DNA from 2 places in the Salinivibrio sp. PR932 genome. Region 2 is predicted to be linked to the other one. Evidence: riboswitches for the same ligand, from Rfam matches in the RefSeq annotation. Region 2 holds a riboswitch; the other holds the start of a gene.

Region 1 (3,374 bases), on a different contig from region 2:
GATGACTCAGTCACTCAGTCGCTACATCTATTACTTAGTGGTCACCGCCTCTACCGTGGGATATGGCGATTACTCACCCGCCACCGAGGCAGGACAGTGGATTACCGCCTTTTGGATCATTCCCGGTGGACTCGGTCTGTTTGCGGTGGTGATTGGGCATGTAACCAGTGCTTTAGTGGATTATTGGCGACGTGGATTACAAGGAAAACGGAGTCTTACTGTGAAAAATCATATTTTAGTTTTGGGGTGGAACGGTCAGCGTACCATTCAGTTAATCCGTTTATTGCAAAGCGGTATTCATGGCGAGCGCCCGATCGTGCTTTGTGTCCGTCCTGAAATGGAAAATCCGCTGCCTGGCGAGGTAGAGTTTGTGCGCGTGACCAGCTTTACTGATGCCGAGGGCATTGCGCGCGCCGGCATCGACAGTGCCGCGAGTATTATTATCGATAACCCAGAAGACGATATCACGCTTTCTGCGGCGCTGTTCTGCGCTCACAAAAACCCTTCCGCTCATTTGCTCGCGTATTTTCAAGATGATGCACTCAGCCAAATATTGAAGCAGCACTATCCGCACGCTGAATGTGTGCCGTCTGTGTCGGTGGAAATGCTGGCAAAAGCGGCCGTTGATCCCGGTTCAAGCCAATTACATCACGAGCTATTGAGCACGGCTCAAGGGATGACCCAATACTGTGCCCGCTACCCCACCGATGCGAGTGCAACCGATGTCGGCACCTTGTTTAATCAATTAAAGCATGAGCATGATGCAACCTTAATTGGTCTCGACAAAGGCGATGGGATCACCCTGAACCCTCGCCTACACACTGAAGTGGCACCGGGCGATCGCATCTTTTATATCGCCGCCGAGCGTTTACCACATTGGTCTGCCGCCTAACGGACGCGTCCAACGCATCTTTGCTGTTTTCTTTCCGATGCCGCTGCCCCACTTGGGTTGCAGCGGATCGTTTCCATCTCGTCTCAGGGCAATTCCGCGACAGCATGCTCTGCTGGCGACAGACACAAATTATCAGGGTAAGCGTAAAAATGATGCACCGGCCCAGCACCTCTTCCGACCGTTAGCTGCTGACTATGCGCTAAAGCCTCTGTCAAATACTGCTTAGCCGCTCGCCCGGCTTCAATGGGCGTCATTCCCTGCGCGTAATAAGAGGCGATTGCAGCAGACAGTGAACATCCGGTGCCATGGGTGTTGGTAGTTTCAATGCGGCGTGCGCGCAAGGTTTGACAGGTATCTTGGCTAATCCACACATCCACGCTTTCAGGGGCGTGATGTAAATGGCCCCCTTTGAGCATCACGTAAGGACAGCCTAGATGGCGAAGTGCCGGCACCAGCTCATGCATTTGCTCTATAGAGGTAGGCACAGGCCGACCGGTTAAGCGAGCGGCCTCCGGCAAGTTGGGAGTGAGCACCGTTGCTCGCGGAATAAGCTCTTCAATCAACGCCCTCATGGCCTGCTCGTCGAGCAAAGGGTCGCCGCTGGTCGCGACCATTACGGGATCTAAAATCACCGGTAAGTGTGGCGACCGTGCCAGCACAGCAGCGACTTCACGAATAATCGCTTGATTGGCCAGCATACCGATTTTCACCGCACGCACCGGCATGTCGTATAACACTGCATCTAATTGGGCGCGCACAAAATCGGGCTCAACCGCCGAGACGGCCTCGACACCGCAGGTATTTTGCGCGGTTAGCGCGGTGATCACCGAGCACGCATAGCCGCCGGTCGCTGAAATCGCTTTAATGTCGGCTTGAATGCCCGCACCACCACCGCTGTCTGAGCCGGCAATGGTAAGAATAACAGGTGGAGATAGGTTCATAATGGCCCCTTAATCATCAGGGGCGGAAGGAGACAAAGTACGGCAGTATGCATCACTTTGTGCGCTGATCGTGTCAGTTCCCTCCGCCAGTGCTAACTGGATCAGGTTCTACGGGTCCTGCTTTCGCAGTCTCAGCAATTACTTGCTCCCCGACTAACTGTGTTCAGAATATGCATCCTACGGATAAAGCGCAAGCCTCATCTCTAATCCGATGATGACCACGGCTATCCAGACACGGGCGCACTGATAGCCGTCGCTGGGCACTCACATCCGGTTTGCAGAAGCTGTTCAAACTGTTCTGTTCCCAGCGGTTTGGCATACAAGAAGCCTTGCACTTGATCGCAGCCAATACGCTGCAAAATCTGTTGCTGGCCAACTTCTTCCACGCCTTCGGCCACCACACCGTGGCCAAACCCATGCGCTAGGTCGATCACGCTACCAACAAGGTGTTTGTCACCGGCGTTAGATGCAAGATCTTGAATAAAGCTACGATCAAGCTTCACCCAATCCACAGGAAGCTGTTTCAAATAGCTCAATGAACTGTAGCCTGTGCCAAAATCATCAAGCGCAATGTGCATCCCCGCATCACGGAGCTGTTGTAACTCTTTGAGCGCCACCGACATGTGTCGAATTAACGCCGATTCAGTAACCTCAAGCTGAATGATTTGGGTGGGTACTTCCAGCGCTTGGCAGCGGGCAAGAATGCTGTCGGCAAAACCGTGGCGAAGTTGCTGGGAAGAGACATTGATGGCTAAGTGAAACGCCTCGGGCAAGGTGTATTGCTCTCGCCAACGGACCAGCGCGCGCAACGCCATAGAAAAAACTGCATCGCCGAGTTGGATCATATCGGCACTTCGCTCGGCAATGGGAATAAACTCGGCCGGGCTGATCGCTCCCAGTTGCGGATGACGCCAACGTAATAACGCCTCAGCGCCTACCATGCTACCAGTATTGAGATCCCATTTGGGCTGAAAGACCAAAGACAGACCCCCTTGTTCAAGGGCAGGGCTAAGTCCATTACGGATCATATGCTCACGTTGCGATTTCGCATCCAACTCTTGGCGATAATGACCCACTTCGGTGTCATCGGTCGGGATGGCTAGAATCGCTTGGCGAAAGAGTTGCTCCACATCGTGATGCTCCCCTTCCGCTTGAGCTATTCCCACATGGCAGTGCATCGACATCAAACGGCCATCAAGGGTGTGATGCCCACTCAATAATCGACAAATCCGCTTGGCAAGTGCGTCAATGGCGGTGATATCTCCTTCCACTACCATCACCAAACGTGTGTTATCCCAGACACCAATGCGCCGCCCTCTTGCGACCGAGCTACTGGCTAAGAGCCCCGCTAGGTGCTTATACAGCGCTTCTGTCATTAAGTGGCCTTGATGCTGTGTGACCGCCTCCATCCCATCCAACGCGATCATAAACACGGTCACCATCCCCTTGGTGAGTTGACGTTCAGCCGCATCCACCAGCGCACGTCGATTGGGTAGATTGGTTAGAGGATCGGTTAAAGACAGGGTACGTAATGCCGCAGT
Region 2 (3,374 bases):
TCCACTCCGCCACTACTTTAGAAGCCCTAGCTGAAAAGCTGGGGTTTTTTGTTATTGGGGCGTTGGGGCGATTTGCTTTATAAATAAGCGATCAAACGTCTGAAGAGTAATTGGTGGTGGTAATTTGTCGCGGGATCGCTACAATAGGCACCTATCTACAGGGGTATAGCTCCAATTGGCAGAGCAGCGGATTCCAAATCCGCGTGTTGGGGGTTCGAATCCCTCTACCCCTGCCAAATACCAAAGCATCGACATCGTCGGTGCTTTTTTGTATGTGAATCATCAAGCTTCTCGTAAGCCGATTAAGGGTAGGTGTGAACATACAAACGACAAAAAAGCGTGTTGGGGGCTGGGTCGCCAGCCCGGTCGAATCCCTCTACCCCTGCCAAACATCAAAGCATCGACATCGTCGGTGCTTTTTTGTATGTGAATCATCAAGCTTCTCGTAATCCGATAAGAGATAGATGAGAACATGCAAACGACAAAAAAGCGTGTTGGGGGCTGGGTCGCCAGCCCGGTCGAATCCCTCTACCCCTGCCAAACATCAAAGCACCGACATCGTCGGTGCTTTTTTTGTATGTGAATCATCAAGGTTCTCGTAATCCGATTAAGGGTAGATGTGAACATGCAATCTACACAAAAGCGTGTTGGGGGCTGGGTCGCCAGCCCGGTCGAATTCCTCTACCCCTGCCAAATATCAAAGCATCGGCATCGTCGGTGCTTTTTTTGTATGTGACTCATTATGCTTCTAGCACCCTTGATCCTTTTCCCTTTTTCTTCCTCCTGTTTCTTGTTCACATGTCGCGGTATGATGACTTTTTACCAATCGAAAGGAGCACCCTGTGGTAAGCATATTGTGGGTAGGACTTGGTGGCGCATTAGGGGCGTCTTCGCGTTTTTTAGTTTCAGAGTGGAGCGTCGCGGTGTTTGGTCGAGGATTTCCCTACGGCACCCTAATGGTTAATGTGCTGGGATCATTAGCGATGGGTGTCTTTTTAGCGGCGATGAGCCAAGAACTGATTGCCCCAGTGCCTTGGCGTCAACTGATTGCTATTGGCTTTTTGGGCGCGTTCACCACCTTCTCGACCTTTTCAGTGGATACCTTGCTTCTTTTTCAACATGGTGAGACGGTGAAAGCCTTGTTAAACGTGGGTCTCAACCTTGCGTTATGCTTAGGAGCGGCCGCGATGGGGGCTTGGCTGCTAGGACGCATTACTGGGTAGGTAAAAACATGCTAGTACGTCGCTTGTTGTTGCGGCGGTGATTTCTTATACTGGCGTTGAACTTGTCGGAGTGCCAATTGGCTGAGACCACGTTAAGTGGGATCCGTTGAACCTGATCTGGTTAGTACCAGCGAAGGGAACAAGAGATGCATCAGATCACAGACCGTACGCGTCTGCCAGTTTGCTCACATCTCAATTCAGCGTTTTCCGGCAAGCATTAATTCCCATAATGAACACCGGAGTAATGCTATGTCGACCCGTAAACAGGCCCGTCTTGAGGCCAAATCCTTTATCGATTCTCTCTCTGCGCAAACCTACCCCAACTCGGAAAAAGTCTATGTCGAGGGATCGCGACCCGATATTCGCGTAGGGATGCGAGAAATCCATTTGTCTCCGACCTTTGTGGGTGGCAGTAAAGACAATCCGCAGTACGAGGCCAATGAGTCCATTCGGGTTTATGACACATCAGGGCCTTATACTGACCCACAGAGTGCTATCGATATTTACCAAGGCTTAGCGCCAGTGCGCAAAGCATGGATTGATGAGCGTGCCGATACAGAGTTCCTTGATGCAGTGAGCTCAGACTATGCGCAGACTCGCCTTAGTGATGAAACCTTGGATGATCTTCGCTTTAGTGCCTTACCGTCTATCCGTCGGGCAAAACCTAACCAATGTGTGACCCAACTTCACTACGCACGCCAAGGCATTATCACCCCAGAGATGGAATTTATCGCTATCCGGGAAAATATGGGACGTCAGCAGTATCGTGAAGAGCAGCTAAACCGCCAGCACCCAGGAGAAAGCTTTGGCGCGCATTTACCCTCAAACATCACTCCCGAATTTGTGCGCCAAGAAGTTGCTGAAGGGCGTGCGATTATTCCGGCCAACATTAACCACCCAGAAGCGGAGCCGATGATCATTGGGCGTAACTTTCTGGTGAAAGTGAATGCTAATATTGGTAACTCGGCGGTGAGCTCCTCCATTGAAGAAGAAACTGAAAAACTGGTGTGGGCGACCCGTTGGGGCGCGGATACGGTGATGGATTTATCGACCGGACGCAATATCCACGAAACCCGCGAGTGGATTTTACGTAATAGCCCAGTCCCGATTGGCACTGTGCCTATGTATCAGGCGCTTGAGAAAGTGAATGGCATTGCCGAAGACCTGACTTGGGAAGTGATGCGCGATACCTTGATAGAGCAAGCCGAGCAAGGGGTCGACTACTTTACCATTCACGCTGGGGTGCGTTTGCACTATGTGCCCATGACTGCCAATCGCGTGACTGGGATTGTCTCGCGTGGCGGGTCGATTATCGCCAAATGGTGCTTGGCGCATCATCAAGAAAGCTTCCTCTATACCCATTTTCGTGAAATCTGCGAGATTTGTGCCGCGTATGATGTATCGCTGTCGTTAGGCGATGGATTGCGCCCAGGCTCAGTAGCTGACGCGAACGACGAAGCCCAGTTCAGTGAGTTACGTACCCTGGGCGAGCTAACCAAGGTGGCATGGGAATACGATGTGCAGGTGATGATTGAAGGCCCCGGCCATGTGCCCATGCACATGATCAAAGAGAATATGGACGAGCAGCTCACCCATTGCCACGAAGCGCCCTTTTATACTTTAGGCCCGCTGACTACCGATATCGCGCCTGGTTACGACCACATCACCTCCGGGATTGGTGCGGCGATGATTGGCTGGTTTGGGTGTGCGATGCTTTGCTATGTCACGCCCAAAGAACATCTGGGTCTGCCCAATAAAGAGGATGTTAAAACTGGGCTTATCACTTACAAGTTGTGTGCGCACGCCGCCGACTTAGCCAAAGGACATCCGGGCGCGCAGGTGCGAGATAACGCCATTTCCAAAGCGCGCTTTGAATTTCGCTGGGAAGATCAGTTTAACCTTGCATTAGATCCAGTGACGGCGCGTGCTTATCACGATGAAACACTGCCTCAAGAGTCGGGCAAGGTCGCGCATTTTTGCTCCATGTGTGGGCCAAAATTCTGCTCTATGAAGATCAGCCAAGAAGTCCGCGATTATGCCAAAGAAAATGGCTATGCCGCTGCGGGCGAAGCGATTGATGTCACCATGCTGGAAGACCCGTTAGCAGGCATGCAGCAAAAATCGCAAGAGTTTCGAGCAAAGGGCAGTGAG

What was found. A riboswitch is a leader RNA that binds a small molecule or an ion and turns the genes downstream of it on or off. The one in region 2 is predicted to bind thiamine pyrophosphate.
Region 1: linked by a shared signal. The riboswitch ahead of thiD (bifunctional hydroxymethylpyrimidine kinase/phosphomethylpyrimidine kinase) and the one ahead of thiC (phosphomethylpyrimidine synthase ThiC) in region 2 are both predicted to bind thiamine pyrophosphate.

The regions. Positions count from the first base shown of each region.
Region 1 covers NZ_MUFM01000037.1:10,221-13,594, reverse strand. The annotation lists gene BZG84_RS14170 (potassium channel family protein) at 1-892, shown strand, start outside; gene thiD (bifunctional hydroxymethylpyrimidine kinase/phosphomethylpyrimidine kinase) at 976-1,833, opposite strand; TPP riboswitch at 1,895-1,995, opposite strand; gene BZG84_RS14160 (putative bifunctional diguanylate cyclase/phosphodiesterase) at 2,058-3,374, opposite strand, start outside.
Region 2 covers NZ_MUFM01000004.1:136,356-139,729, reverse strand. The annotation lists tRNA gene BZG84_RS03055 (tRNA-Trp) at 160-236, shown strand; gene crcB (fluoride efflux transporter CrcB) at 843-1,223, shown strand; TPP riboswitch at 1,280-1,379, shown strand; gene thiC (phosphomethylpyrimidine synthase ThiC) at 1,473-3,374, shown strand, end outside.